Regions from separate parts of the Paenibacillus sp. GCM10012306 genome, predicted to be linked through region 1. Evidence: riboswitches for the same ligand, from Rfam matches in the RefSeq annotation. Region 1 holds a riboswitch; the other holds the start of a gene.
The links. A riboswitch is a leader RNA that binds a small molecule or an ion and turns the genes downstream of it on or off. The one in region 1 is predicted to bind cyclic di-AMP.
Positions count from the first base shown of each region.

Region 2: it holds a riboswitch for cyclic di-AMP, as region 1 does, so the genes downstream of both, ACFORK_RS15180 (TrkH family potassium uptake protein) here and ACFORK_RS23530 (APC family permease) in region 1, are expected to answer to the same signal.

Region 1 covers NZ_JBHRYW010000013.1:37,155-43,837, forward strand. The annotation lists gene murB (UDP-N-acetylmuramate dehydrogenase) at 1-877, opposite strand, end outside; gene ACFORK_RS23520 (NAD(P)H-dependent oxidoreductase) at 997-1,515, shown strand; gene ACFORK_RS23525 (ABC transporter ATP-binding protein) at 1,658-2,464, opposite strand; gene ACFORK_RS23530 (APC family permease) at 3,017-4,834, opposite strand; cyclic di-AMP (ydaO/yuaA leader) riboswitch at 4,960-5,117, opposite strand; gene ACFORK_RS23535 (disulfide oxidoreductase) at 5,332-5,778, opposite strand; gene ACFORK_RS23540 (DsbA family protein) at 5,780-6,496, opposite strand.
Region 2 covers NZ_JBHRYW010000006.1:131,996-155,153, reverse strand. The annotation lists gene sdhA (succinate dehydrogenase flavoprotein subunit) at 1-63, opposite strand, end outside; gene ACFORK_RS15195 (succinate dehydrogenase cytochrome b558 subunit) at 175-840, opposite strand; gene ACFORK_RS15190 (LysR family transcriptional regulator) at 1,282-2,184, shown strand; gene ACFORK_RS15185 (potassium channel family protein) at 2,246-2,911, opposite strand; gene ACFORK_RS15180 (TrkH family potassium uptake protein) at 2,926-4,263, opposite strand; cyclic di-AMP (ydaO/yuaA leader) riboswitch at 4,375-4,552, opposite strand; gene ACFORK_RS15175 (GntR family transcriptional regulator) at 4,818-5,201, shown strand; gene ACFORK_RS15170 (ABC transporter ATP-binding protein) at 5,201-5,932, shown strand; gene ACFORK_RS15165 (hypothetical protein) at 5,929-7,476, shown strand; gene ACFORK_RS15160 (CPBP family intramembrane glutamic endopeptidase) at 7,614-9,293, shown strand; gene ACFORK_RS15155 (cache domain-containing sensor histidine kinase) at 9,396-11,198, opposite strand; gene ACFORK_RS15150 (response regulator transcription factor) at 11,204-12,775, opposite strand; gene ACFORK_RS15145 (extracellular solute-binding protein) at 12,846-14,573, opposite strand; gene ACFORK_RS15140 (carbohydrate ABC transporter permease) at 14,656-15,516, opposite strand; gene ACFORK_RS15135 (ABC transporter permease) at 15,580-16,455, opposite strand; gene ACFORK_RS15130 (discoidin domain-containing protein) at 16,684-20,979, opposite strand; gene uvrC (excinuclease ABC subunit UvrC) at 21,316-23,158, opposite strand, start outside.

The sequences.
Region 1 (6,683 bases):
GCTCTACACCAAATTTATCCTTCACGATTTCTCTGACATGCTGGATCAGACCGATATAGTTGCTGGCCGTGGCGTGATCAACATTTACGATAAAACCAGCGTGCTTACGGGACACCTCGGCACCTCCAATGCGAGTTCCCTGAAGCCCGCTTTCCTGGATCAACTGCCCGGCAAACCGTCCTGGAGGACGCTTGAAGACACTGCCACATGATGGATATTCCAGCGGCTGTTTCGATTCCCTAAGGAACGTCAGTTCATCCATAACCGACTTGATGGCTGTAGCTTCCCCCGGCTGAAGAGCAAACCGTGCCTCCAGAACAACGTATTCGCCGCTTGAGAAGATGCTCTTCCGGTATCCCCACTGCATTTGGTCACCCTGAAGCGTAATCAGTTCACCGGCCTTGTTCAAGACAACAGCGCTGTGTAGTACATCTTTGACCTCACCACCGTAGGCTCCTGCGTTCATATAAAGAGCGCCTCCTACTGTGCCAGGGATACCGCAAGCAAACTCTAGACCCGCCAATCCCTGATCCAACGCATAGCGCGATACATCAATAATTTTGGCACCGCATTCTGCATACAACAGTCCGTCACGCACTTCCATGCCTGTCAGGTCCGAGGTCTGCAGCACAATGCCGCGTATTCCCCCGTCGCGAATAATGACATTGGAGCCATTGCCAAGTACCGTGAGCGGAATATGCTGCTCATTCGCATATGTAACAATTTTCTGAATTTCCTCATAAGTAGCGGGAGCTGCCAGTATATCTGCTCTTCCCCCCATTTTGGTAAAGACCCGGTCCTTTAATTCTTCATTACTTTTAACGACGCCTGCTGTGACCAGCGCTTGCAGATCGTCCTGAACTTTACTGATATTCATATTGCATACCCCTTTGATGGAATAGAAATAAACCCGCTTGACGGGACATAAACATGTAACTATAATGATTACAGGTCAACCATTAAAAATTAATTTCATTATGGAAAGGAAGTTAACTCATGTCAACTTTAGTTATCGTAGCACACCCCAACCTTGAACAGTCCAAGATCAATAAATACTGGCAGGAATACCTCAAAGCGAATACAGATGTTACAGTGCACAATCTTTATGAAACGTACCCTTCGGAGACTATTGATGTGGAGCGTGAGCAGAAGCTGGTAGAACAGTATGACCGCATTGTGCTTCAATATCCCTTCTATTGGTACAGCACACCGCCGCTTTTAAAAAAATGGTTTGATTCCGTACTTACCTACGGCTGGGCTTATGGCGAGAACGGCAATAAGCTGCATGGCAAGGAATTGCAGATTGCATTGTCTACCGGCGGCAACAAGGAAGCTTATTCACCAACCGGGTATAACAAATTCAGTATTGAAGAGCTGCTTAGACCTATTGAAGCTACTTCCAATCTCATTGGCACGAAACTACAGCCTTACTTCGTTCTCGGTGGCGCAATGACCATTACAGATGAAGAAATTCAGGCTTCTGCAATCGAATATGCCAAACTAATCACTACTTAAGATATAAGGGTAGATGATCAGGCAACCACAACTTTAACAACGAACAGGCTCCCTTGTCAATGACGGGAGCCTGTTCTTCTATACATATATTCATATTATGGATGATTTTATGGCAATATGACCTTTTTCCGCCTCAAGGCTGCTATAATCCAACAGCTTTGTAGGCTGCAAGCTCATACGGAAGGCACAACGGCACGCCCGTGCGCGGATCAGGTACGATATCGGCCTCGATTCCGAATACTTCACGCAAGACCGGTGGGGTCATTACGTCAACGGGTGCTCCTTCGCTAATCACTGTACCGGACTTGATCGCCACCATATGCTGAGCGTAGCGGGAAGCATGGTTCAAATCGTGAACCACCATGATGATGGTACGGCCCTTCTCTTCATTCAGCTTTTGCAGCAATTGCAGCACTTCCAATTGATGCGCCATATCAAGGAACGTTGTCGGTTCATCCAGGAACAGGATATCTGTCTCTTGAGCCAATGCCATGGCAATCCAAGCCCGCTGACGTTGTCCCCCGGAGAGACGATCAATCGGGCGGTCATGGAAGTCCGCCATACCGGTCTCAGTGATCGCATTAGAGATAATCGCACGATCTTCCGGTGTCAATGTACCAAAGCCCTTCTGATGCGGATAACGTCCGTAGCTGACCAATTCCGCTACGGTAAGTCCGTCTGGTGCTGTTGGATTCTGTGGCAAAATCGCCAGCTGACGAGCTACTTCTTTGGTGGAGAGATTATGAATGGATTTGCCGTCCAGCATTACACTGCCGCTCTTCGGCTTCATGATCCGTGCCATCGTCTTTAGAATCGTCGACTTCCCGGAGCCGTTAGCCCCAACCAGCGCTGTTATTTTCCCTGTTGGAAGTGTCAAGTTCAATCCCTTGACGATAGTGGCTTCCGAGTACCCGATACTTAGCTGTTCTGTATTCAAACGTTCTGACATGATCTTCACTCCCTGTAGTTTTTCGGGGGATGCCCGTTATTATTGGATTTGCATAGTATATTAAGCTCTTGACTTGACTAATAAGTATAAATAATAAGGTGCGCCGATTACAGCCACTATATATTGGTATAATCTATAGAATTCGAATCCTGAGATGAAGCCGTTCAACGACTTGTCTCGTTAATGAGTAATAACAAGAATCATTCTCATTATCGCAAATATATGAAATATGTACAATATCCTAATGACGAAAAACTTCAGCAGATCCATCCAGATCAGCATCAGAGCTGCTAAACTCGCCATCGCCAGCTTTGTACTGCCAGCTTTATTTCTTTTTAATGCAAATATTCAAGATCCCCCTTGTATGCACTTCCCTCATATTCTAGAGTCATTCCCTCTTATCTTAACTCTTTTAAATGATATTGATTCTCATTATCCATGTCAACATAAATATTAAAAATTCTGCACGGTTAGCGCTCTTTGACACAAACAATACAAAATAAAAAAGAAGCCGCATCGCGACTTCTCTTATAGAGTACAACTACTTCCGAGCTATTTGTTCAAATGATAAGGTACTGTGGCGACCACAACATCCTTTTGGTTCATTAAGTAGGAACGAATCAGAAAACTGGTCTGATTGTGCAACAGAGCCTGCCACCAATGCTTCGTAATGAACTGCGGAATCAAGATCGTGATATGATCCGTTGAAGCGGTCTTCCACTCCACGGTATCGATGAACTTAAGCAGCGGGCGGATAATGCTACGGTACCTGGAGCGCAGGACGATCAACCGCACACCCGGATTCCATTCTTCCCACTTCTGCTCCATCCGGTGAATCTCCTCTTCATCAAAGCCGACGTACACAGCAACCACATTATCCGTTAACGACTTGGCGTAGCTGAGCGAATGCAGAACGGCACGAGTAACGCCAGCTACCGGCACAACCACGGTGCTTCCTTTAATAACTGGTTTATCTTTGTCGAGACAGATACGCAGCTGATCCGCTGTATTCATGTAGTGACCATGTATGCGGTAGAACACGAACATTACAATTGGCAGGAAGATAAAGGCCATCCACACACTGGAGAATTTGGTGATGATAAAAATAAGCGTAATCGTCAATGTCGTCAGCATGCCGATGGTATTGACAGCAAATTTACTTTTCCAGCCTGTCGGCTTCAATTTATACCAGCGAACCATCATGCCGAGCTGCGACAGTGTAAACGGAATGAACACACCGACAGCATACAGCGGGATCAATCCTTCTGTATTCCCGTGAAATGCCGCTACCAAGAGTGCAGACATCACACCGAGGAAAATAATCCCATTCGAGAAACCGAGCCGGTCACCACGGACCATGAACGCATGCGGCATGTATTTGTCTTTAGCGAACATGCAGGCAAGCAGCGGGAACGCTGAGTAAGCGGTATTCGCTGCCAGGAACAATATAACAGCGGTAATCCCTTGAATGAAGAAATACAGCACACCGCGTCCAAAGGTGGATTCCGTGATCTGGGATACAACAGTAGCTTTCTCGTCAGGCACAATGCCATACCAGTAAGCCAGGACGGTTATGCCCGTGAACATGATCCCCAGAATGATGCCCATGGCCATCAGGGTTTTTGCCGCATTTTTCTCAGCAGGCGCTTTAAAGTTCGGAATCGCGTTAGATACTGCCTCGACCCCCGTCAATGCTGAACAGCCGGAGCTAAACGCCTTCAGGAGCAAGAACAAGCTGACATTGGATACCGCCGTCCCGATCTCGGGAACATGAGCATGAGCACCGCCCGTAGCATATTTTATAACCCCTGAAATAATTAAGACGAAAATGGAAATAACAAACAGGTATACCGGAACAGCGATAAAGGATGCGGATTCGGTTACACCGCGTAGATTAAGTATCGTTAGAATGATAATTACGGTAACTGCAATAAGAACGGTATGACCATGCAAGCTTGGAAAAGCCGATGTAATCGCATCTGTACCTGCTGAAGCACTTACTGCAACCGTTAGAATGTAATCCACTAACAAAGAGCCGCCAGCCAAAAGCCCGGTCGGAACGCCTAGATTGTTCTTAGCTACGATATAAGCACCGCCGCCTTGTGGATAAGCAAAGATCGTCTGCCGGTAAGATAAAATCAGAATCGCCAGCAGGCCCAATACGGCAAGTGCAATTGGCAGTGAGTACCAGATCGCGGTGAACCCTGCAGCGACCAGTACAATCAGAATTTGTTCCGTTCCGTAGGCCACAGACGAGAGCGCATCTGAAGACAGAACAGCCAGTGCTTTCACCTTGGATAACTTTTCATGATCGAGTTCGTTGGATTTCATCGGACGTCCGATCAAAAGTCGTTTTACTTTGCTTACCATTGTAGAAACAGTTCCTCTCTTTGTGAGTTGAATCGGTCATACCGTGCGCCGTTTTCACGGGTGGATTTCATAAATGCAGGCACAAAAACAAGCATACGGAAATGATCCGCATGCCTGGGGCATGGTCATTATCCCACCTTTGCTTACGAGGTTAGCTGGCGGATTCGGGCTGTGGTAGCCCTACGGTTCGGCCGTATAGGCCCGTTCCGATTCACCCCTTTGGCAACGCTCTGCCAAGATTGGTTCCCCCGTTTTTCCTAGGAAAATTCAGCGCATATTCAACTTCTCACAAGGTCTAATATTAGTCTACAAAGTGCATCCAGTAAAGCGGTGAAAAAAATGAAAAAAGAATGAAAAAACATTCAAAACCCGCAAATTTTATATCGGGAACTGTCCGCTCTTTCATTCTCTTCTATTATCCCTTCAGCCCGTGTTTTTATAACATTTTTACGTTATTTGTGACGAAACAGCAGGGAATATTTATTGGTTGTACTTGCTTATGCTTCTTCTGTTTCCTGCTCCAGCGGCTTGCGGCCGAACCAGAGCAAAATCGTGATCAAAGTAAAGGCGATAAGCGCCATAAACGGAATGGTGATAAAACCAAAATAATTCAAATAATCTTTGTTACAAGGTACTCCCACTGTGCAGGGAATAATCTTACTTAGAGCAGGAATCTTCTGTTCTGCATAGTGATACAGTGAAATGCTTCCCCCAATAATGCTCAGCGGCAACACATAAGGAATAATGCGCTTGTCTCCCCGGTACGTAGCGATCCCTAGCAGAAATAACTGAGGATACATAAAGATGCGCTGGAACCAGCAGAGCTTACAGGGCTCATACTTTAGAACCTCGCTTAAATAAAGGCTGCCTGCCACGGCCACCACTGACACAAACCAGGCCAGGTAAAGAGCGTTACGGCGGCAAAATAGGGAGAATTTATTCATTTCACTTGGCCTCCGCCGCTTTGGCTGCAGTATTTACTTCCGCCGAAATGGCGTCAAAGTTAAACGGTTCTGCGGACTTCACGCCATTAATGAAGATGGTTGGCGTATTATTAACCCCTGCGTCGGAAGCTGTCTTGATGTCTCTTTGCAACTCGTCATAATACGTACGTTCCTTAATATCCTTACGTAGCAGCTCCAAATCAATGTTCAGCTTTTCCTTCTCAGCTAAGCCTACCAGATAATCCTCAGTAGCCCACTTGGCATTCTCATCTCCTTGATTTGCATATACAGCATCAAAGAACTTCCAGAACTCATCGGCATTCTGATGATAAATGGACAGAGCGGCGAGTGAAGCTGTTTCGGAATCAGGACCGATAAAGGCCATATTCACAAAATAAAAAGAGGCTTTTCCTGGCTCAACCAGTTCCTTCACGATTTGCGGTTTGATTAACCCCGTGAATTGGGCACAAGCGGGACATTTGAAGTCTCCAAACTCTACAATTTTGACCGGCGCATCCTCTTTACCCAGTCTAGGCAGCTCACTGTAATTGAAGCTCGTTGGTTCTGCCGCTGTAGTGGTGGAGGAAGAATCCTTCGCTGCCATCATAAATAGGACTACAAAAATAATGACTACAAAGGCAATCGTACCAATAACAAACATTCTGTTCGTCTGTTTCTGTTTTTCTTGTTCGTCGCGGTTTCTCTTCTGATTGCTCATCTGAGAAGCCGCTGGACTCTTCTTCTTAGGTTTGCTCAAGGATCGTTCCTTTCTGTCCTTTGTGGACGGGCGTAGTATAATATTTTAAAATTATATAATTAAAGAACTCTCTTTGGCAATCGATAGTATTGGTTTGTGGCAGGTAGCGTGTCAACGTAACAAAAAAAGGCACAGCGCCATTAAATGA
Region 2 (23,158 bases), on a different contig from region 1:
CTTGATGGTCGCCATCAAGCCGGCCAGACCACCGCCCACGATAATGATGTCTGCTGTTGCCATGATAAGTTCACTCCTAACTGTTTTGTCAGCATATGCCGCATCGATCAGCTTCGTACAACACCGATTTCAAAAGCATACGCTTACCGAAAATATGAATAATCTACTTTTAATTTAGATGAAGGTCTTCAATGATTGCAGAGCAGCCGCAGCCGTCTGGAACTCACTGTCACGGAAAGTGACCAGCGATACCAGGAACATAACCGTTACGATCACGAACAGCCCCAGGCAGATCACGGAAGATACGCGCTGCGAGCGCGGCCCGACGGTAATACCCCAGCTGATCAGGAACGACCACAGCCCGTTGGCAAAGTGGAAGGACGACGCCACGATTGCGATGATGTAGAATGTAAGCAGCAGCGGCTGGGTCACAATATTGTGCATCAATCCGCCAAGCTCCTCATGCTTCACATTGCCGAGTGTCACCTGGAAGCGGGTCTCGAACACATGCCAGACGATAAAGATAAACGTGATAACCCCTGTGACCCGCTGCAAGGTATATCGCCAGTTGCGTTCCAGCTTAAAACGGTTCAGGTTCGGCTTCGACTGGTAAGCGATGTACAGACCGTATACCCCGTGATACAGCAACGGAAGCCATATACCGAACAATTCCAGGAAGAAGACTAGCGGCAGGCTGTTCAGCCACAGCACACTGTCTGTGAAACCGGAAGCGCCACCCTCAACTGCGGAGAAATTCGTCAGCATGTGCTCAAGGAAAAAGCCCCCGAGCGGGATAACGCCGAGCAAGGAATGAATCTTTCTGGAATAAAATCCTCTCATACTGGTGTGTCCCCTTTCCAATTAAAACAGCGTTTTCATTAATGAGCATTTACCGCCGGGACTACTTCTTGAAACAGCTGCATGATTACATGAAAAAAGGATATTTCCCGATTTGCAAGCCGCTATCCCTTGTGTTCCCGGACTTTGATTATTTATTCACAAACTGTGAATATCTTGTGTCACTTTTCATGTTACTCTTTTTTGTCTTATAAGGGAATTGCAATATAATTATTAATCGTTATACAATTAGTGCATAAGAATGTCTTTTATGTGATAATGATTATCATTTACAATGTACTTTTTCCTTTTAGTTCCTGAAAATACTGGCTATCTATGATTCAACCTTTTATCGTTCTATGCTTTTTATCACTTCTTATACCGGCAGAATAAGGCACAATCCTGACAGAGTCATACCTTGTATTATTACGGGAGGAAGACACTATGTTTGACGATCTGGATATATTCGCGGCAGTGGTGGAGCATTCCAGCCTGAACCGGGCCTCACGCCAGCTTAACCTGTCACAGCCTGCCCTTTCCCGCAAAATCTCCAAGCTGGAGGAAAGGCTGGGGGTGCCTTTGTTCAGCCGTTATGGCAAGCGCCTGGAGCTTACTGAGGTTGGCCGGCTGGCTTACACCTATGCACTGGAACAGCGGCAGCAGCGTTCCAAATTTATGGAGGCGCTATCAAAGTTCAAAGAAGGCGAACCTCAGCTTGTTACGCTAGGGGCCAGTCTGACGACACTGCAGACCACACTGCCACCGCTGGTCAACACCTACATGGAGAAGTATCCCGCTGCTGAGCTGAAGCTGATCACCGGCAAAACGCATGAGATTGTCTCCTCGGTCAGCGAGGGCAAGTGTGATGTAGGAATTATCGCTTCCTCCATTCAGGAGCCGGGGCTGCGCTGCATTCCACTCTTCGAGGATCAGCTCCGCCTGGTGGTCTCCAGTCAGCATCCCCTCACGCTGCTGCCCAAGCTGAGCATGGACCATCTCTCACGTCTGCCGATGATCCTGTTCTCCAAGGGAACCTGGTATCGCCGCCTGACCGACGATCTGTTCCAGCGCTGCGGCATTGATCCCGATGTGCGCATGGAGATCGATTCCTTCGAGGCTATCGTCCGGCTGCTGCCGACGGCCAAAACCGCGGCGCTCCTGCCCAAATCATATCTGCGTCCCGAGCTGCTGAATGGCAGCGGGCTCGTCTCGCTGCATATCAAGGAGCTGGAGCAGACCCAGCGGACCACCTGTCTGATCTACCGGGATGGCGGTGGGCTCAGTGGTGCTGCCCGGTCACTGGTGCAAGTGACGAAAGAAGTGTTCCTGCCAAAGCTGGCCGATTAAGAAGAGACCTTAAAAAACCCGCCTGCGGCTTGTCCGCAGGCGGGTTTTATCATAACAATCATTACAGGTTAACAGCTTCTTCCTCGAATTGGTCAATGCCCTCATTGGAACCGATGACGACCATAATGTCACCTTCATGCAAGGAATCCAGCGCAGTCGGAGCGACGATAATCCCGCTCTCCCTGTTGATGGCAATGATGCTGCACCCGTATTTGGCGCGGGTATTGAGCTGGGACAGACTCTTGCCGTCCATACAGGATGGCACATTCATCTCGACAATTTTATAATCCTTGGATATTTCGATATAATCCAGCAGATTGGGCGTCACCAACTGGTGGGCCACCCGAACTCCCATATCCCGCTCCGGGAAAATCACCCGGTCCACGCCCAGTTTGCTCAAGGCACGTCCATGAAGAATAGATATGGCCTTGGCGACCACCTGCTTAACGCCAAGCTCCTTCAACAGAATGGCAGTCAGAATACTGCGCTCCATATTATCGCCAATAGCTACAATCCCGCAGTCGAAATTCCTAACACCCAGTGAACGCAAAATCCCCTCGTCCGTGGCATCCGCCATCACCGCATGGGTGAGCTTGTCGCTCATTTCCTCCACCCGTTCTTCCAGATGGTCCACTCCGAGCACCTCATAGCCCATATCCATCAGCTCAAGCGCCAGACTTGAACCGAAACGTCCCAGCCCAATTACTACAAATTGCTGTGGTTTCATCTCCCGTTAACTCCTTATCCAATAATCATTTTGCCTTCCGGATATTGATACAATGGTTTACCTTGTTTTGGGCCGAGTGCATAGGCCAGCGTCAATAGTCCCAGCCTGCCGGCGAACATGGTGAGGCAGATGAGAATTTTGCCAACCAGCGACAGCTCCGGAGTCAACCCCATGCTCAGCCCCACGGTCGCGAAAGCCGATGTCGTCTCGAACAGAATCTCCAGAAAGTCCCGTTCCTCGGTCGTCGAGAGCACCATGGATACAGAGACAATCAGCAGCAGAGCGAGCAAAGTAATGGTCAGTGCTTTGAACACCCGCTCCTGCGCCAGCCGGTAACGGAAGAATACAATATCCTCACGCCCGCGCAGCATGGAGATTACAGCGCCGATCATGATCGTGAAGGTCGTTGTTTTGATCCCGCCCCCAGTAGAACCGGGAGAAGCACCGATGAACATCAGAATTACGATGAAAAATTGCGAAGCCTGGCGCAACCCGGAAATATCCAGCGTATTCGCCCCGGCCGTACGCGGTGTGACCGACTGGAAGAATGCAGCCAGTATTTTACCGCCAATATTCAAGGAGCCCATGCTCCGGGGATTCGTAAATTCAAACACAAAAATGACGAGCGTCCCTGCCAGTATCAGCGCTGCAGTTGTAGACAGTACCACCTTGCTATGCAGCGACAGCCTGCGCTTGCGCCGATAATCAATAAGATCAGCGAGTACGATAAACCCAAGGCCACCGGTGACAATCAGGAACATCACAATCAGATTCACTACAGGATCATTGACATAGCCCATCAGGCTGCGGTAATGCCCGAACAGGTCAAAACCTGCATTGTTGAACATGGAAATAGAATGGAATAGTCCAAAATAAATCGCCTTGCCGAGCGGCATATCAAACGCCCAGCGTATCGACAGCAGCAGCGCTGCGCTCCCCTCGATCATGAGTGAATAGATCAGCACCCGGCGGATGAGCCGTACGATCCCTTCCATTGAGCTCTGATTCATGGCCTCCTGCAGGATGAGCCGATCGCGCAGCGAGATTTTCCGCTTTAAGACCAAAGCAAAGAGTGTTGCCATCGTCATGAAGCCCAGGCCACCAACCTGAATCAGGATCATAATAACGGTCTGTCCGAAAAGGGAGAAATACGTGCCAGTGTCCACAACTGCTAGACCCGTAACACAGGTAGCGGAAGTTGCTGTAAACAGCGCATCTATAAAGTTCAATGAATGTCCACTCCGGCTGGCAGCCGGAAGCATCAGCAGCAGTGTGCCAATCAGGATAATCGCTGCAAAACCGAGCACCAGCGTCTGGGGTGGAGAAAGCTTAAAAATGGTGAAACGGTTCAACTTAGGGAATGGCGGGGCCAAATCCTCACCTCTCACTATATAAATTGACGGTGTATTCCGTTAGATGCCAAACAAAAAAAGCACTGGAACACCAATGCCTCTCCCCTTGGTCCCTGCAGTGTTCTGAAGCCTACGAGGTTAGCTGACGGATTCGGGCGACTGCAGACTGCCCTATTCGTTCCCGGAACGAAATTCACCCCTGAAGATTGGCAGGCAAACCTACGTCTGCTTGCGCCTTTCTCTTCTTATGGTTCCCCCGTTTTCAATTGAAATTCGGCTTATATCTAATTGCATTCAAATTATATACGTTCTGTCCTGACATCACAAAGACACTATTAAGTATATTTGGATAAAATAATGTCTTAAAGAGAGACCGCGAATGCAGGGGACCCAGTTCTCATTCCTTTTCCGTGACTTGCCTGTAATTGCATCGTTTTTCACGGTTTCAAGGATATATAGAACTTTTAATCCTTGAAATTGTATGGTGAGGAATGATACACTACACACAACAAGTGTATGACCCATACCCATACACATTTTTTTAGGGGGAAGACATGGAAGAATCTTTGGAGCTGCTACCGCAGCAATTTCATATCAATCCCTCGCGTCCCATTTATGAACAATTCGTCGAAGCCATCCGAGGCCGGATTGTTACCGGACTTATCCCACCTGGCTCGCGTCTGCCATCTGTGAGGGATTTGGCAGCCGATCGGAGCGTGAATCCGACTACAGCTGCAAGAACCTATCAGGAGCTGGAGCGGATGGGCCTGATCGTCACCTATCGTGGACAGGGTACCTTTGTTACGAGAGATGAGGTCATCATCGAGGAGGCCCGCAAAGATATGATCCTGGAGGCCGTGCGGCAATTTAAAGCTGTGGGTGCCAGCCTGGGGCTGACAGCAGAGCAGATGCTACAATTTGATAAGGAGGAATCTTGATGCGTACGAATAACGATATTTCATCACTGCCAGAATACCCGGCAGCCGTCCAATGTCAGAACCTAACGCTTCGCGTGAGGAAAAAGACACTTTTGGACGACGTAAGCTTTCATATTCCCCGGGGTAGTATCACGGGACTGCTTGGCCCCAACGGTGCGGGCAAGTCTACCTTATTACGCCTGATTACTGGACTCGCTGCACCAGACTCCGGCTCCGTGAAGATCTTCGGTGAACCTGCTGGGGTAGAGCGTCTAGGACAGTTATCCCTGTTGCCGGATCGCAGCAATCTGCCCGGCTGGCTGACCGTACAACGCTGGCTCCACTTTGCCGAAGGTATTTATCCCGATTGGGACAATGTGAAGGCAGAGCAGCTAATGGGGCAGCTCTCCGTCAAGAGAGAATCCCGCATCTCGACCTTGTCACGCGGGGAAGAAGCCCGGCTGCAGCTGCTGACCTGCCTGTCCCGCAAAGCTCCGCTAGTTATACTCGATGAACCCTTCACTGGTGTGGACCTCATTTCCAGAGAGGAAATTGCATCCACAGTTGTGCGAGAGATGGCTGATGGTGAGCGTACCTTTTTGATTGCTACACATGATATCCGGGAGATGGAGCTGCTGTTTGATCGTCTAATCTTGATCGGTGGCGGACGGATTCATGGTATTGAGGATGTAGAGCAGCTTCGCCAGTCTGGTCTTTCCGTTGAATCACGTTACAGGGAAGTGTTCGCATGACAGCGCTTAGAGCGTTAACAGACCTGGAGTACAGTCGCTATAATCCTTTTAAATGGGGCCGAAAATCTTTTTGGGGAATCACTGTAGCTCTATTTATTCTGCTCGTAAGCATCGGATGGTATCTCTTTCATAGTAGACAACCTTCTCTGCAGGCTCCGTTTACAGCAGGCACCATTTTTATAGTAGGAATCATCATGTATCTTTCTGCAGTCGACATGCTGTTGTTCACAGCTCATGGCAGCCGGGAGTGGATTCTGAATTTCCCACACCCTCGGAAGCTACTGCTGTATGCCAAGGCGATAAGCCTGTTTAGACATGGACTGTATCTCGGTTCCATCGTTATCACCTCTAATATCGGACTGTATGTGCTCTTCAGCCTGACGGGACACTATGGGTACTTTCCGTTTAAAGATCTTGTCCTAACATTAGTCGCTCATGCACTGTTTACGGCCTCCATCCTTCCGCTCGCCATTGTATGCGGACTGCTGGCAGGAACCATTCTTATGGGCTGGAAACTGCTGCTGCTCATCCCCTTTTCATTATTATGGCTGTCGCCGTTGATGGCTTTGGCTACGTACTTAAATTCTGCTGCTTTGAACGGTGCGCAATTACAGTCCCTGAAACCGTCCTATATACTGCTGTATTCGCTAGGTATTCTGCTGATTGGCTGGCCTCTAAGCTATATGCTGATCCAATGGATTGCTAAGGCTGGTCTCGAAAGAATGAGTGAGATCCGCTACAATTTCTTGGCAGTACAGCTTCCGGTTGTTAAAGAGCAGAACACCGTGAAGTCGTACCGGTATTCTTCCGGATTCCGGGCACTGTATCAACTGGAGCGCAGCCGTCTGCAACATTTTGAAGCATTAATACCCATTAAAGTGATCAAGGGAGTTGTTCTTGCTGGATCTTTTATCTTGTTCTACCTGTTTCCAAGAGACGATCAGTTTGTAATCACTCTGACCAAGCTGCAATTTATCGTGCCTGTAGTGGCAGCTTCCGTATGGCTCATGTGCAAGAGTGGGGTGGAACACAAGCAACTAAATTGGCGACTCTCTTTTCCACAACCCAGACTTCTGCTTATGGCCTCCAATATCGCCGCAACAATGGTCACCGTCCTTCGAATCCATCTGATGATGGGCATAGCAACTCTAGCCGGAATTGGAGCATCTCTCGCAGGGGGTAGAATACATCTTGCTGATGTGACGAATTATCTGCATTGGTTCGCATATATCGTCTTGACGTCAACACTGTTGCTCACCCTGTCTCTCTGTCTGCTGCAAATCAGCTACTATCTAATGAAATCAAGAATATTGAGTGCTCTCCTCTTTCCACTGTATCTGATCATTGCGCTTCAACAAACGATTGTAAATAATACCCTGATCCCGGAAAATGTACAGCTCGGACAGTCGCCGGATTGGCAGCTGCTTGGCTGGGTAACCTTGATCGGATTACCGCTTGCCATAGCCTGCCTCCCTGTCGGGGCCAAATATCTTCACCTGGTTATAGCTCAACGTAATGAGACGGCTGTACAGAAGAAACTTTAAAATCATAAAAACAGGTCCCTTTGCGTAAGAATACTTGTTAGAAGATTGTAGACAAGCAAAATAATCTGATTGCCCTCATTTATACAGTATTGCAAGTAATGCCATAGTACACGAGTTCAACCAAAAGGAGGCGTTATATGAATCCCGTCGGCCAGCCCCTTAAGCAGCGTCCTCTCTCCAAAGGGCTTATTATTTCGGGCATCATAGGCATTGCCCTGTTCATTATGTTCCAAGTGTTTCCTTCCCTACTCGGGGGTGTACCTGAAGGAAGTACCGCAGTAATCAGTAAAGACGTAGCCAAGAGTAACGCCGCAGTATTCGCGGCACAGAAGCTAGGTTATACCGTCACGGATGGAGAATGGAATATCACCTACGAATCCGACTCTTCCTTCTTCGGCTATATGTCCCGGGAGAAGCTGCTGGAGGACTATAGCAAAAAGAAACTGGACCAGCATTATCCTTACGATGTGTACCATGCGGCCTTCACACCCGCAGGTCAGAATGGTGCTCTTCTGACCGTGAATCTCAACATGTATACCGGGCAGGCTGTCAGCTTTGCCCGTGGGGCAGCCGTCACTGGCGGCACTTCTCGAACCCGGCCTCAATCCATTGCCGCGAGCGAGGAAGCGGCGCCACTGTCCTTGGCCCAGAAGGAACAGCTAGCTCGTCCCTGGCTTAAGGAATGGGGCGTCAATCCTGCCAAGCTACAAATTGAGCCTAATAGCAGCGGCAGTTCCGGACTGACGTACACGGACAGCTCAGTCACTGTAGGAGAATCACGCCTGCAGTATCAATTTACTTTTGACGGAGGGGATGTCTCCTCCTTCAAGCCTGGATTTGCAGCACCAAGCTGGCATACCTCGTACGTGGACAGCCAGAAGTCGCTTGCTACGAAGCTGACCTTGTACGGCTATGGCCTACCGACCATCGCCCTGGGCGTGCTGGCCCTAATCTACAGCATTCTGAAGCGGAGTCATACCTCCTTCAAGCGCGGCCTCTTCCTCAGCACCGTTCATTTTCTGATCATGATGGCCACCACGTACAACATGCTACCGGAGACCTCAGGGGATAATGTCGAGGCACGGGTTACAGCCATTGTGATGTTCGTGATTTATGCGCTGTACAGCCTGCTGATGTCTTGCCTTCTCTACTTCTCACTAGTCGGCGGAGACGGCCTCTGGCGTAAAGAAGAAGGGATGAACCCGTGGCCTCGTGCCAAAGAGCCGGGATACGGCAAATATGTGCTGGACAGCATTCGTGCTGGGTACGTCTGGGCCTTTATCCTGCTTGGGGTACAAACACTAATGTTCATCCTCCTGTCGCTCACCCTGCATAATTGGTCGACCACCGATGCCAGCCAGTCACCTTATAATATGAGGTACGCTTGGCTGCTGCCGGTCGTAGCCTGGCTGGCGGGTCTGTCTGAGGAGGCCGTATACCGTCTGTTCGGGATCCGCATGCTGAAGAAAATCGTACGCAGCACGTTGGTCGCCAGCCTGATCACAACCCTCATCTGGGCTTTCGGGCATACGCTGTACCCGATCTATCCGATCTCCTCGCGCCCGATTGAGCTAACTGTAATCGGACTGCTGTTCAGCTACATTTTCCTGCGCTACGGCTTTATCGCCGTCATGTTCAGCCATGTCGTGTTTGACAGCATTCTAATGGGCGTGACGCTGATCTTCATGAAGGAGAGTGTCAATATGTGGGCAGGCGTCTTTGCCATCGTGATGCCCCTCCTGGTGGCTTATATCGTCTACTTGTTTAACCGACCCAAGACCCCGCACGATACAGAAATCTCCAATTCAATGATATAAAGAAAGGGATGCTCCTAAAGGCCGTTCGTTCTCCGGCCTTTGGAGCATCCCTTTTATTTGGAACATCCCTTTTAAATGTAGAGATTGGTACCACAGCTTCGATTACATCATCAAGCCGTGTCCACCTTTCGTATCCTTGCCGGGCAAACGGGAGGGAAAGCGGATTTGAATGACCGTTCCCTCACCCAGCGAGCTATTGATAATTACACCGTATTCCTTGCCATACTGCAGCTTAATGCGCTGATCTACATTGCGGATGCCATAACCAATCCCCTTGTCTGTCGGATCCAACACCAGTTCGATGATCTCTTCCTTCATACCAAGTCCATTATCTTCTACCTCGAAGCATAAGTCCTCGCCTTCAGAGTACGCACGAATAATAATCGAAATCTCATCATCGTACCAAGCATGCTCCAGAGCATTTTCCACAAAAGGTTGCAAAATAAACTTCACCGTCTCATATTCCATCACTTCCGGATCAATCTCATACGTCACTTTGATTCGATCAGCGTTCTTGATCTTCTGAATCTCCAGATAGGATTCCACGATCTGAATCTCCTGCTCAATCGGAATGATCATATCTCCGCGATGCAAGGAAAGGCGGTAGAATCTGGCCAAAGCCCGTACGATCTCGTGCAGCTTATCAATTTCCCCCAGCTTCGCCATCCGGCTAATCGATGAGAAGGTGTTGTACAGAAAATGCGGATTCATCTGGGAATGAAGCACCTGCAGCTCCGTTTCCTTCTTCTCCAGATTGCTGACATACACTTCATCGATCAAGCGCTGTATGGTCGACGCCATATCATTGAAGGCACTGCCAATCTCTGAAAATTCATCGTTCCCTTGAATCGGCATTCGCTTGTGGAAGTTCCCCTCCTGGAAAGACTTCAGAGAGGCCGTCAGCTTCATGAACCGCCGCGAGAAATACTGGGACATAATAATACTGATCACGAACAGTAACGCCAGAATCAATACGCAGATCAATATAGTCACATTACGGACTTGTTCGGAGTTCTTTTTCAATGAAGAATACGGGACCCAGGCTACTATGCTCGCCGCCATGTTATCAATTGGAGTCTTAATCTCCATATAAGAGTCAGGTTTGACGATATCCCCATTGGCAGCACCAGACAGCATCGCCGGGTCTACCAGATTCTTCGAGCTGGAGAACAGCAGATGATCCTTATCGTCCACTATAAAGAGGATGCTGTCCTCACCCAGATGTCCAGTATCTACGTCGGAGAAAATATACTTCATATTCACCGTCATTTTGAACAGGCCGCTCAGTTGCAAGGAATCGTAATTGATCAGTGGCCGGAGATAAGAGATGCTACCCGTCTCCCTGTCCTTGTCCACCTGCTTCCACTCAGCTGAGCCAAAATGCAGATCCAGTGATCGATACCATTCCGTATTCTGAATCCGCTGGGTGTGGAACAGTGCATACTTGCGTCCTCCCTGTCCCGCGCTTTTCGAATTGTTATCACTATAGTAATACTCGCTAAGATAGTAATACTCACTTACATTCGGGTTATCCACATACAGGGACAGCATCACTTCCTGGTTAGGCAGGTTGGCGGCATTCTCCAATTTGGGCAGAATGTATTGGGACATAATATTGTATTTTTCCCACCCCGAATGATAACCAGTCAAATAACGTGACAACGTCTGATCCGTGTAGATCTCATCTGAGCTGCGAATCAGGTCCTTCAAGCGATAATCAACATTGCTGCCGACCTGCTTCACGGTAACTTCAAGATTACTTCGAGTATGCTCGGCAATCGTATTTACGGAAGAGATGTACGCATAACTGCCGATGCCAATGACCGGAGTCAGCACCAGCAGCAAATAGGATATCAACAGCTTGTAGCCTAAAGGCATATAAGAGGAAGGAAAGCGTCTCTTCATGAAGATCAACTCTGCTTTCTGTAGTCTGCGGCGGTAATGTTGAAATACTCACGGAATTGTCTGCTGAAATAGGCAATATTCTTGTAGCCCACCTTCTCAGCCACCTCATAAATCTTGAATTGGTGCTGATCCAGCAGGGTAATCGCCTTTTCCATACGGATGCGGACCAGATATTCATTGAAGCTTTCTCCCATGTGCTCCTTGAACATTACACCCAGGTGATTCGGAGAATAGGCAAAATGGTTGGCCACCTCGCGCAGCGTCAGGTTATCAGACAGCTTCTCCTTGATGTACTGTTCAATGTGCTCCATTAAACGCCGGTTCTTATGCTGCTTCTTCATAAACAGAATCTCCGAGATTTGGAACAACGTATTGCGAAGCCACCGTTTGATGTCCTCAACAGTTTCTAAATTATGTATTACATCCATTTGCTGGATACCCCAGCCGAGGAGACTCTCATAGGTCTCATTCAGTGTTCCCAGGTAAGCTTCAAGCCGGGTTGCAATGTGAATAGAGAAGTTGTATACCTTAACCGGATGCTCAAATTCGGCGGCCACTTCGAACAGCTCATCAATACAGTCGCAAATATCAATCAGTCTGTATCCGGCCATCGCACCAAACATGGCTTCTAGCACAACACTGAGATCCTTGATGTCTTTAGTCATTCCTGACTTGTTCATTACGGGGTGGATGACCCGGTTCTTGCCGATGAACATTTTGCCGTTCATAAAGGTCTTGGCTTGGGAAAAAGAGAGCGGCAACTCTTCTAATGAAGTCACCTGACTTCCATAGCTTACAGTTATCGTAAACGAGGTCCCCTCACGCACCTCTTGCACCAGCTTTTGCAACTGCAATTCCAGTAGGTCTGGCTCCGAGGTATAGATCAGCCCAATTTGTGAGCGGTTGAAACGGCATATTTTACCGGTACCCGCTACCTCAAGTCGGTTGGCGATATAGCTATAGAGATCGTCCAGCGCAGCATTTCCGGCTTCCGGATTCTCGCCGATCCGTAACAGTACATCATCGGCCTCAATGAGCACCGCGTAAGCGCTTGTAAAAACTAAATCCATTGGATATCGTGCCAGAAAAGCAGCAAAGGTCTCCTGATCAATCGTCCCCTCCAGTAAATGCCTCAGCACATCGCTCTTGATGAACTCAAACGAGGTCATGACACTGGTATCTTCACTTCGCTTGACACGTTCACTGTCCAGTTCTGCAATAGCCGTCTTGAGAACCGTCACGATCTCCTCATCATCAACCGGCTTCAGAATATAGCCATGCGCCTTAAGATCAAGCGCCTGCTTGGCATAATGGAAATCCTGATAGCCGCTGATAAAGACAGTTTTGATGCCCGGATTCTTCTCCAGAGCCTTGCGTGATAGCTCAATGCCAGAAATCACCGGCATTTTAATGTCGGTGATCAGCAAATCAATATCATGGTTCTCAATAAACTGAAGCGCAGCAAGCGCCTTGTTCTCACTACAAACTACCTCGATCCCAAGGTCATTCCAGGGGATGAGACAGCGAAGCCCCTCCAGATCATAATTCTCATCGTCCACAAGCACGGCCCTATACATGACAATCCCTCCCCCTTCATGAGGAAAAGAGGGCACGGATTGTGTCCTCTTTTTCCCGCCTTAACTGGCGTTAGCCTTTAATTTTGCTGAGATTTTGTTGCCATACATTTGTTTTCCATTTCAGAACTTTATCATAACCCATCTTAGCTGCTTCTTTGTCAGTTTCCTCGATCAAACGAAGCACTTCTTCGTCGCTCTTCGCGAAGATGATCTTAGGCAGAACCTGAGCGTATTGGTCTTTCAAACGTTGCAGAATGATACCCTCTTCGGAGTTAGGAGCTGGATCAAGATTCGAGAACTCGGTGATGTTCTTGGAAGTCTTGAAAGATACGGTGGACTGAGCCAGTGTCGTCCAATCCTGTGCTTCGGAAGGCAGCAGCTTCTCGCGCTCTGCTTTTACTTTATCAACATAGGAAGTATTTCCGTACCAGTTAAATTCGCCAATTTTCAATTCATCGTATTTCTTAGGATCGCGATGGATATAAGCATCATTTGGAATAGGTACTCCATCTTCTACTTTATCATAAAATAATCCAGGAGGCCCGAAGAATAATACTTGTTGTCCTTCAGGGCTGGTTGCCCAGTTCATGTACGAGAAGATAGCTTCAGGATCTTTTGCATTGGTAGTAATTACGTTTACGTTCCAACCCAATGTGTTGTAGCCGGAAGGATAGACTTTATCCTTGTCTACGCCTTCTTTGTGTACAGGCCAGATTGGCTCGTAGCCACCTTCAGGATCTTTAGCAGTCAGCAGGTTGTTCGCTTCGCGTCCGATACCTTCAACTACTGCGTCATAAGCGCCGAATACAGCGATTTTACCGGTTTTCAGTTTCTCAAGCACCTGATCACGTGTTTGGGTCAGCAAATCCTGGGAAGTCAGACCTTCACGGAACAATCTGCTTGCATACAGGGCAGTATCCTTAAAGCCTTGATCCTGGTAGACCGAAGTCAGCTCAGCGCCGTTTGGTACCCCGAAAATTTGGCCCGATCCCGGAGAGATAAAACCAGGTGTACGGTCATCCGCTGAACCACTGTAAAACATACCGATCATTTGTAAATCAGCGCCATCACGAGTTTCACCAAAGTCAATCGGCACCATGTTAGGGAATTTTTCTTTGACTTGCTTCAGGTAGGACTCAAGGTCATCCCATGTTTCAAGTTTAGGAGATCCAAGCGCTTTATAGGTCTTCTTCTCTACGAGATATGCTGCGTTACCATTACCGTTCTTACCGCTGATGTACCAGTTCGGAATCTGATACAGCTTGCCATCTTCACTGCGCAGCATGTTCAGCGTTTCCTCGCCTACATTCTTTACAAACTCAGGATACTTCTCCAGGTAAGGGTCGATTGCAACCAGCTTTCCTGCTTTTTGCAGACGCTCCACGTCTTTACCGCGGTCCAAAATAATATTGTCAGGCAATTGATTGGATACGATCATAGCATTCAGCTTTTGAGCTGCAGCGCCGTTAGATTGTACCGGATCAAGTGTAACCTTGAGATGCTCTGTAATCCATTGACCATGCGGTCTTTCTGCCCATGTTGGTGCAGTGTACCAGTCATAATTGACAAAACTTGTGAACGTAACCGGTTTCACTTTTGCAGCTGCGTCTTCAGCTTCAGCTGCTGGACTGTTGGTAGGAGTTGTGTTGGTTCCTGTATTTTCTGCACTTTTCTCTGTGTTGGTTGCAGCGGGACTTGCTTCAGGCGCAGCATTATTGTTGTTACTGGAGCAAGCAGCGAGCATACTTGTAGCCAAAGCACTAACAAGCAATACTTGCCCTATCTTATTTTTGTTCATTTCATAACCCCTCTCACATTTACAGTTTAATATGTCATTAGTGGGTGGCAGCCGAAGCTGCCCCCACAGATAACCATTGATACTACTCTTTCAGTGATCCTACCAATGCGCCCTTGACGAAGAACTTTTGCAGGAACGGATAGATCATTAGAATCGGCAGCGTAGCAATCATCATCGTTGCCATCTGCAATGCCTTAACCGTCACTGTGTTCTGCACCAGACTTTGCGCATACGAGTTCAGATTACTCATCAGACTCGCGGTAGCGCCTGCATTAATGATCTGGACAAGCAGCGTTTGCAGTGGGATCAGATTCTGATCGCTGATAAAGATGGCCGGTGTGAACCAGTCATTCCACAATCCAACGGCGGTGAACAATCCGAGTGTCGCCATAACAGGTCCAGAGATCGGTAGTACAATCTTGAAAAATACACCAAAGTTCGAGCTTCCGTCAATCCTAGCTGATTCCTCAAGTCCGTCAGGTAGCTCTGCAAAGAAGGTACGGAAGATAATCATGTTAAATACATTGACCATACCATGAATTAACAAAAACGTGAACGTATTGTAAAGGTGCATCTGGTAGATGAGGATGAAGTAAGGAATCAATCCTCCGGTGAAGTACATTGTAACGATACAGATGATCATGTAAAATTTCTTGAACACAATGCCTTTCTTGGAAAGACCGTAAGCAAAGAGTGATGTGAAGAACATGGATAACGCTGTACCAAGTATCGTCCGCATAATGGTAATCATATAAGCTCTGAAGATGTTATCTTCCTTGAAGACGATATTGTAATTCTCTAAAGTGAACGAACGGGGCCAGAATGTAACACCGCCGAGCGCTGTATCACTTCCGTTGTTAAACGAGATTACTAATGAGTTCCAGAATGGATAAAAAGTAATGAAGGCAAGAAAGATTAGTATGACATAAATAATCCCATGCATGATTTTATCAGAACGACTGCTTTTCAAGAAGTGTCCTCCTTTCTTGATGAGAACCGAATGGGCCTACCAGAGACTGGCTTTGCCAAAACGGCGTGAGATGGTATTGGCAACATAGAGAAGAAGTACGCTCAACACCGATTTAAGCAATCCGGCTGCGGTCGCGTATGAATAACGTTGGTTCAGAATCCCCATTTGATATACATAGGTATCTACCGTCTGTGCATAAGGCATCAGAATACCGTTATTCAGATTTTTGGTCAGCAGCAAGATATCTTCAAAGCCTGCATTCAGGATATTACCTACACCAAGCAGCAGGAAAATCGTGATAACCGGCGCAATGCTCGGAATTGTAATTTTGAAGATTTGCTTAAATTTACTCGCCCCATCAATGGAAGCTGCTTCATACATCGCTGGATCAATCCCGGCAATAGCTGCCATATAGACGATGGAACCAAACCCGATTTCCTTCCAAACGCCTACAGATACGAGAATGCCCCAGAAGTATTCTGGAATGGACAGCCAGTTGATTGGCTTATCAATCAGAGACATCTTGACCAAAACTTCATTCACCGCACCATTATCTACAGCTAGCATCGAGAATACCAGGCCGGATACAACGACCCAGGAGATAAAGTGAGGAATGTACGTAACGGTCTGAACAATGCTTTTAAATACTATATTTTTCACTTCATTTAACATGAGAGCCAAAATAATCGGCGCCGGGAACCCGATCAGAAGCTTCAGCAAGCTGATGCCAAAAGTATTTCTGACAATGCTCCAGAACTCCGGTGATTCAAAGAACATCCGGAAGTGCATCGTCCCGACCCACGGACTAGCAGAAAATCCCTCGAACATATTGTATTCCTTAAAGGCCATAAGCACGCCCCACATCGGAATATAGCTGAAGATCAGAATGAATATAATCGAGGGAAGAATCATGAGCTGATAATCCCACTGCCGAGCGAACCTGCTCCAGACTCCCGTGCCCGGAGCTTTCGTGCTCAAGGGTTTATACGCCTTGCCCGGTACGCCACTGGGTATCGTTTCTTTTTTCATAGCATCACCATTTCTTTCATTTGATGCTATTATCTTACCGCTAAAGTGAAAGCGATCTCTACGAGAAGAATTAACGATTATTTTACATAATCAACGGTCTTGTAATTTTTATTAATAGATGGATAACTCCCACAAAGAATACCCATAATTGGTACCTCGCTCCTGAGCGTTCACGCGTACATAACGAGCCTCTGCCGGATTGAAGTTGATCTGCTCCAGTCCGCCTTTGCCTGATTTGGTGTTATGCACCAGTGTCCAGGTCTTGCCGTCCACTGACAGCTCAATCGTATACGCCTTGGCATAAGCCCCTTCCCAGTCCAGCACTACGCGGCTAACGGTCTTCACCGCTTCAAGGTCTACCTGAATGAACTGGGCATCACTGTAGGCCGACTCCCAGCGGGTTCCAGGATCTCCGTCCACGGCATATACGGCGGCCGAAACAGAATCAGGCGATGAGGTCGCGGGTTTGTGCAGCGCGAGGTTTACCGTATTGGCTTCTGCCACAGGCTGCTGTACAGCGGCCTCTTCATATCCAGAGGCTTCCACGGTAATCTCATAATCTTTGGCAGCTTCGAACAGCGCGCCATCCAGTACGATTTGACCTGCATTTATCGTAAACTGGTCTGCTGTCAGCTCCTTGTCGTCCACCTTAATGGTATCTACAGCCTTTCTCCAGGCTGGGCTATCAGGGAAAGTAATGTTGACTGGTTGACTGTCCACGCTGGCTGAAGAATCCGCCGTAAGGGCCGGTGCTGCAAGCAGATTGGCTCCGGTTCCATAGACTTCAAACTCCCATAGCGAGTAACCGTAAGGGGTGCCACGCTCGGTTCCTGTCAATTTGACATAGCGGGCGGTTGTAGGATTAAGGCTCAGTCTTTCAATGCCGCCGGCACCTGTCGTTGTAGAATAGACTTGATTCCAGCTAGTTCCGTTCACGGAAGTCTCAATTCTATATGACTTCGCGTAAGCGCCCTCCCAATTCAGAACAATATAGTTGATGGTTCTGGAGGAGCCAAGATCAACCTGGATAAACTGAGGATCGCTGAAGTCGGATTCCCATCTGGTGCCAGGGTCGCCATCAAACGCATAGCGTGCCAACGTTTTCGGATTCGGCGAGGATGTCGCCGTCTTGTTCAAAGCCAGATTCGGGCCAGTCGGACCGTTGCCTGTCGTATTTTTAGTCGGGTCTACCTTAACTAGTTTCTTGGGTGCTACCTTAGCAGAACCGGTGACACCGCTTGCATTACGGAACGTAACGGTAATTTCGGCATCAGTCGGATTCCAGATTAACGCCTGGTAAGTAGTTCCTTTTTTATATACAGTGGCACTTTGTCCGTTGGTCGCCCAAATATCGGTGCTGCGCTTTCCTAGGGATGCCATACTATGCACGAACCAGTAGGTATTGAACAACTCATTCTGCTGTACAGGAGCAGGATTCCATTTATTGAGTACCGCTTGCGGATCGCTCAGCGCCTGAATCGGCCATACGATATGGTACCAATCCTGTTCCGGACCGCCGTTGTCGGTGACAAAACCGCTGTACAGCCCGGCAACTTTGGCAGTTTCTTTTTCAAAACCATAGCTGGTCAAATATTCTGAGGTCGGCAGCCAGTGGATACCGTATACATATACCGGATTACCATTGAAGAAGGTACCAAAGAAGTTGGAGCTGCCATAGACCTGCCCTACTGTCTTATGAGTGTAGCTTGGAAGCCAATTGTCATTGTCATAATTGAACCAGTATTGCTTGACTGCATTCAGCTCAGTGGTGAAGCCCATGATGGAAGCATCGCGGTAATTCTTCTGCCCAGTCAGGGCACTCCACATGTATTGTCCAACCCAACCGAACAATGACTCTCCGGCGGCTTCCTGGTTGTTGCCACTGTCATTGTCGGCATAACCGCCAGCCCATGAGTGTCCTTCATAAGCATCGAAGCTGCGCATGTACGGATACTTAGGATCGGTCTTGGACGGGTTGGCATAATCGCGGATCAACTCCTCAACCATGCCGCTGTATTTATTCTTGAAATCATTATCGAAAGTCGCCAGTACTGCGGAGGCGAATACATAATAGCCATAGGTAAAGTGATGGTCGGTAATGCCGGAGTTGGCCCCGAACTCACTGGTCTTGTAGATCAGCGTGCCCCAATCAGAATTGTAATCGAAGAAGTAATCCGATTCGCCCGCTGTGTATGTGTACCAGTCCGCAAGAATCGTCTTCATTCTGGACAGGAACAGATTCTTGTAATGGTCATTGCCAATCTGATCGGCGATCAGTACGCCCATCGCCAGCGGGTGAAGCTTCTTGCCTTGCCAATAGGCATCGGCTTTCATGAGATCAGTTGCCGTATCTGTGTCCAGTATCGCCAATTGGTTCAGCAGCGTCTGACGTGAATAGGTCGGATCATCCGGTTCGGTGAACTGCGGTACGATGCCGTAGAACTTGTCTACGGTCCGGAAGGTGTTGCCTTCACTCACTTTCATTGTGCCCCGGATGGATGGATAGGACAGTGCTGTCAGCGGTGTAGCTGTTACTTTCCATTGGTGTGGAAGCTGCGCCATAAGGGTTGTATTCGCAAACCCTGAGCGTTTCAGCTGTGTAGTCACATTAAAATCCGTCGTTACATCGGAAGTGGTCTCATTAAAGCTGTATACTACTTTGGTATCGGTTACAAAAGCATATGCGTGCTGGTGGTAATAGCTGAGATCAGCATTCTTCGGAATAGCTGCCAGTGACAAATAGTTCTGGCCCTGTCCCAGTTGAATTTTTAGCTTGGCGCCTACCTTCTTGAACGTTGTGCCCGGAGGAGCGAACACACCATATGTTCTTTTTACCATCGCAGGCGTAGGTGCACCATTGGAATTGGTGATTTCCAGTCCGATATGATCCGCAGTGATCGACGAGCCATCAGCCGCCAAAATTTCTGTATTCTGATCATTGAAGAAGCGGACCGAAGCAGGCAGATAGAGTTCAGGGCTATTCGGATCACTGAATTCCGAGAAAAGATACGGCGATCCTTTTACAAAGGTGGTTTTCAGCTTCTCTACAGCTCCATCACTCAGTACTGCAGTTGCGGACCAGTCTCCATAGCCAGTGATGCGATTGGTCATCGAGGAGGTATTGATGTTGCTGGACATGAGGTACAGGTCCGGACTGCCTGCCGCTTCCTGTGCCTTTCCGTCCGCACTTAAATAGCCGGCACCAGGGTTCAATACGCTAAGTCCTTGCTTGGTATACTTGGATTTAAGCGGCAGGGTAATAATGCCATTGCCCAGCTTGTTGACCATAATCGACTGCCACCAGTCATTCGACGGCAGTGGTGCGTTCAGATTATCCGCTTTGTAGAGCGGGTATTTAGGCTGTGGAACCGAGTTGTTATTCATAGAATGACTACCCTGTCCCACTGGAACTGTAGTAAGAGTCGGCAAAGGGGTAATGGTGTAAGTCGGCTTCGGATCACCTGCCACATAATCATAGGCCTTGAATTCATAAATCGAGTAGCCAAAGGTAGTTGCCCGGGCGATTCCCTTCATCCGCAAGTAACGACCGCTGGCATACACAGGCAAATTGAGTGTTCCCCCGTCGCCGTGCATTTCGCGGTAGATAGTCGTGAAGTTGTTCCCGTCATTGGAGAGCTGGATATCATAGATGCGGCCTGCAGCCGCTTCCCAGTCGATAACCACTCGGCCTAGCGTGCGAACACTGCCAAGATCCACTCTGATCCATTCGTCATCTGTCGGGTTGGAAGACCAGCGGGTGTCCTTGTTCCCGTCAACTGCCAGCTGCGGCAGAGTAGAATTCGGAGGTAGGTAAGGGGACTGTTCATAAGAAGAGGCCGTAACCGGACGGTTCAGGGCCACGTTCGGTCCCAGGACCACCGGTGGAGGATTCACACCACCAGTGCCGTAAATCTCAAACTCGAAGAGCGAGATGCCATATTGAGGTAGTGCTTTGTCAGAAGCTAGAAGTCGTACATATCTGCCGGTGCCGTTTACTGCAAAATCTTCGACGCCACCGGTACCGTTCACCTTGGAATAAATATCGTTCCACTGCAGCTCATCTTGAGATACTTGAATTTTATAGGCTTTGGCATACGCGCCCTCCCAACGCAGCACAATCCTGTCTACTTGGGCTGAAGCGCCAAGATCAACATAAATCCAGTCGCTTGCATTTCCCCAAGAGCTGCTCCAGCGTGAGGTTGTATTGCCGTCCACCGCGAGATCAGGTGTGTTATTTCCTTCAGAGCCGGACGCATAAGCCGGTCTGTCAAGGGAAAGTAGATGTGAAGGTGCTGCCTCGGCCCGCTCCGGAGCAACCAGCACCAGACTTAAAAGCAGGGATAATACAAGCGTCATCGCTATAAACTTTGTACTTTTGTTACCGTTCATCTTACTGAATGGTATCATTAACATTACATCCTCCTTAAATGTGATCATTTAAAAAATGGCCAATTATGATCTTGCACTTGCATTTCTTTTCATAAACTGCGGGAGGCATCCTCTCCTTTACGTTAAAAAGGCTATAAATTGCCACTAACTTGAAGCGCTTTCATTAATTCGTGTCCAATATAACTTGTTTATGTATGCGGATACAATTACACAAAGCAACGATTTCATGCAGTTTTACACGAACTTCCAAATCATGTGAACTTCGCCTAAAAAGAAGCAGGCCTTTCGTACTATAAATTTAATATAACAAAAAGGCTGACCCCTGAAGGTCAGCCTTTTTACAATCACACCTTGCTATGAATGCTCCGCCCCATCCTCTTGTAATACCGGCTCCTCATCTCTAAGGGCCTCTAGAATCTGGCCGGCAAGCTTCTCTCCGATAGACAATGGACGGAAATCCTCAATGCTCGCCTCTTTGATTTTCTTAAGTGAGCCGAAATGCTTCAGCAGCAGCTTACGCCGCTTCTCGCCAATGCCCGGAATCGAATCAAGCTTCGAGGTGACCATCGACTTCCCACGCTGCTCACGGTGGAAGGTGATCGCGAATCTGTGCACTTCATCCTGAATGCGCTGAAGCAGATAGAATTCCTGACTATCACGCGCCAGACCCACCGGCTCCGGTGGATCACCGACCAGTAATTGGGCTGTCTTGTGCTTCACGTCCTTCACAAGCCCGCAGACCGGAATGAACAGACCAAGCTCGTTCTCCAGAATGTCTATCGCGGCCGAAATCTGCCCTTTACCACCGTCGACCACAATCAAATCAGGCATCGGCAGATTCTCTTTCAGTACCCGTTCATAGCGCCGCCGAATGACTTCGCGCATAGTCTCATAATCATCCGGCCCTTGAACCGTGCGTACTTTGTACTTGCGATACTCCTTCCGGGCCGGTTTGCCGTCGATGAACACGACCATCGCCGACACCGGATTTGTGCCCTGGATGTTGGAGTTATCGAATGCCTCGATCCGGTGAAGGGATTCCAGGCCCAGGCTCTGGCCCAGACTGAATGCCGCACCGGAGGTGCGTTCTTCATCCCGTTCGATGAGCCGGAATTTCTCGTCCAACGCTACCCGTCCGTTCTCGCAGGCCATGCGCACCATCTGCTTCTTCAGGCCGCGCTGCGGCACCAGCACCTTGACGCCAAGCCACTCTTGAAGAGCTGCTGCTCCGCCAGCAGCATCCACAACCCCGGCTTCGGCCGCTTCTGCTGCCGCAGCTTCACGCTGCGCAGCCTCTTGCGCCGTCTCCGGCTCTTCCTCTGCGCCATCCGCCTCGGCGGCGGCTGGTGTTGGCGACGCCTTCACCGGCTGATCTTCCGCGGTGGCTTCGCGTACCGCGTCCGGCAGCAGAATCTCCTGCGGCAACGCAGGGTTGTCACTGTAATACTGAGTGACGTAAGACATAAAGTCACTGTAGGCTTCACCATAGAACGGGAAGGCCGACGAGTGCCGCTGAATCATTTTACCTTGACGCATATACAGAATCTGCACACACATCCAGCCCTTATCCACCGCATAGCCGAAGACATCGCGGTCTTTGGTATCGGCGGTATTGATATTCTGCTTCTCCATCAGGGCCTCAATATACATGATCTGGTCACGCAGCTCCTTGGCCCGCTCGAAATACAGCTCCTCAGCCGCCTCATGCATCTTCTGCTGAAGATCCTTCTTGACCGCCTCATGCCCACCTCCGAGAAAAGCAGCAATACTCTGCGTAATCTCTTCATATTGGGATTTCTGAACCTCTTTCTCACACGGAGCTAGGCATTGGCCCATATGATAATAGAGGCAGACCTCCTTCGGCATAACGCCGCATTTGCGCAGCGGATACATCCGGTCAAGCAGCTTCTTCGTCTGCTGGGCAGCATAGGCATTGGGATATGGCCCAAAATACTTGGCTTTATCTTTAATCACCCGACGAGTGACTTCCAGCCGTGGGTGAGTTTCATTCGTGATTTTCAAATACGGAAAGGTTTTGTCGTCCTTGAGCTGCACATTGTAGCGCGGCATATGCTTCTTGATCAGGTTACATTCCAGAATCAACGCTTCCATATTGCTGGACGTGACAATATACTCGAAATCGGTAATATCGAGCACAAGACGCTGGGTTTTGCCGTTATGACTGCCCGTAAAATAA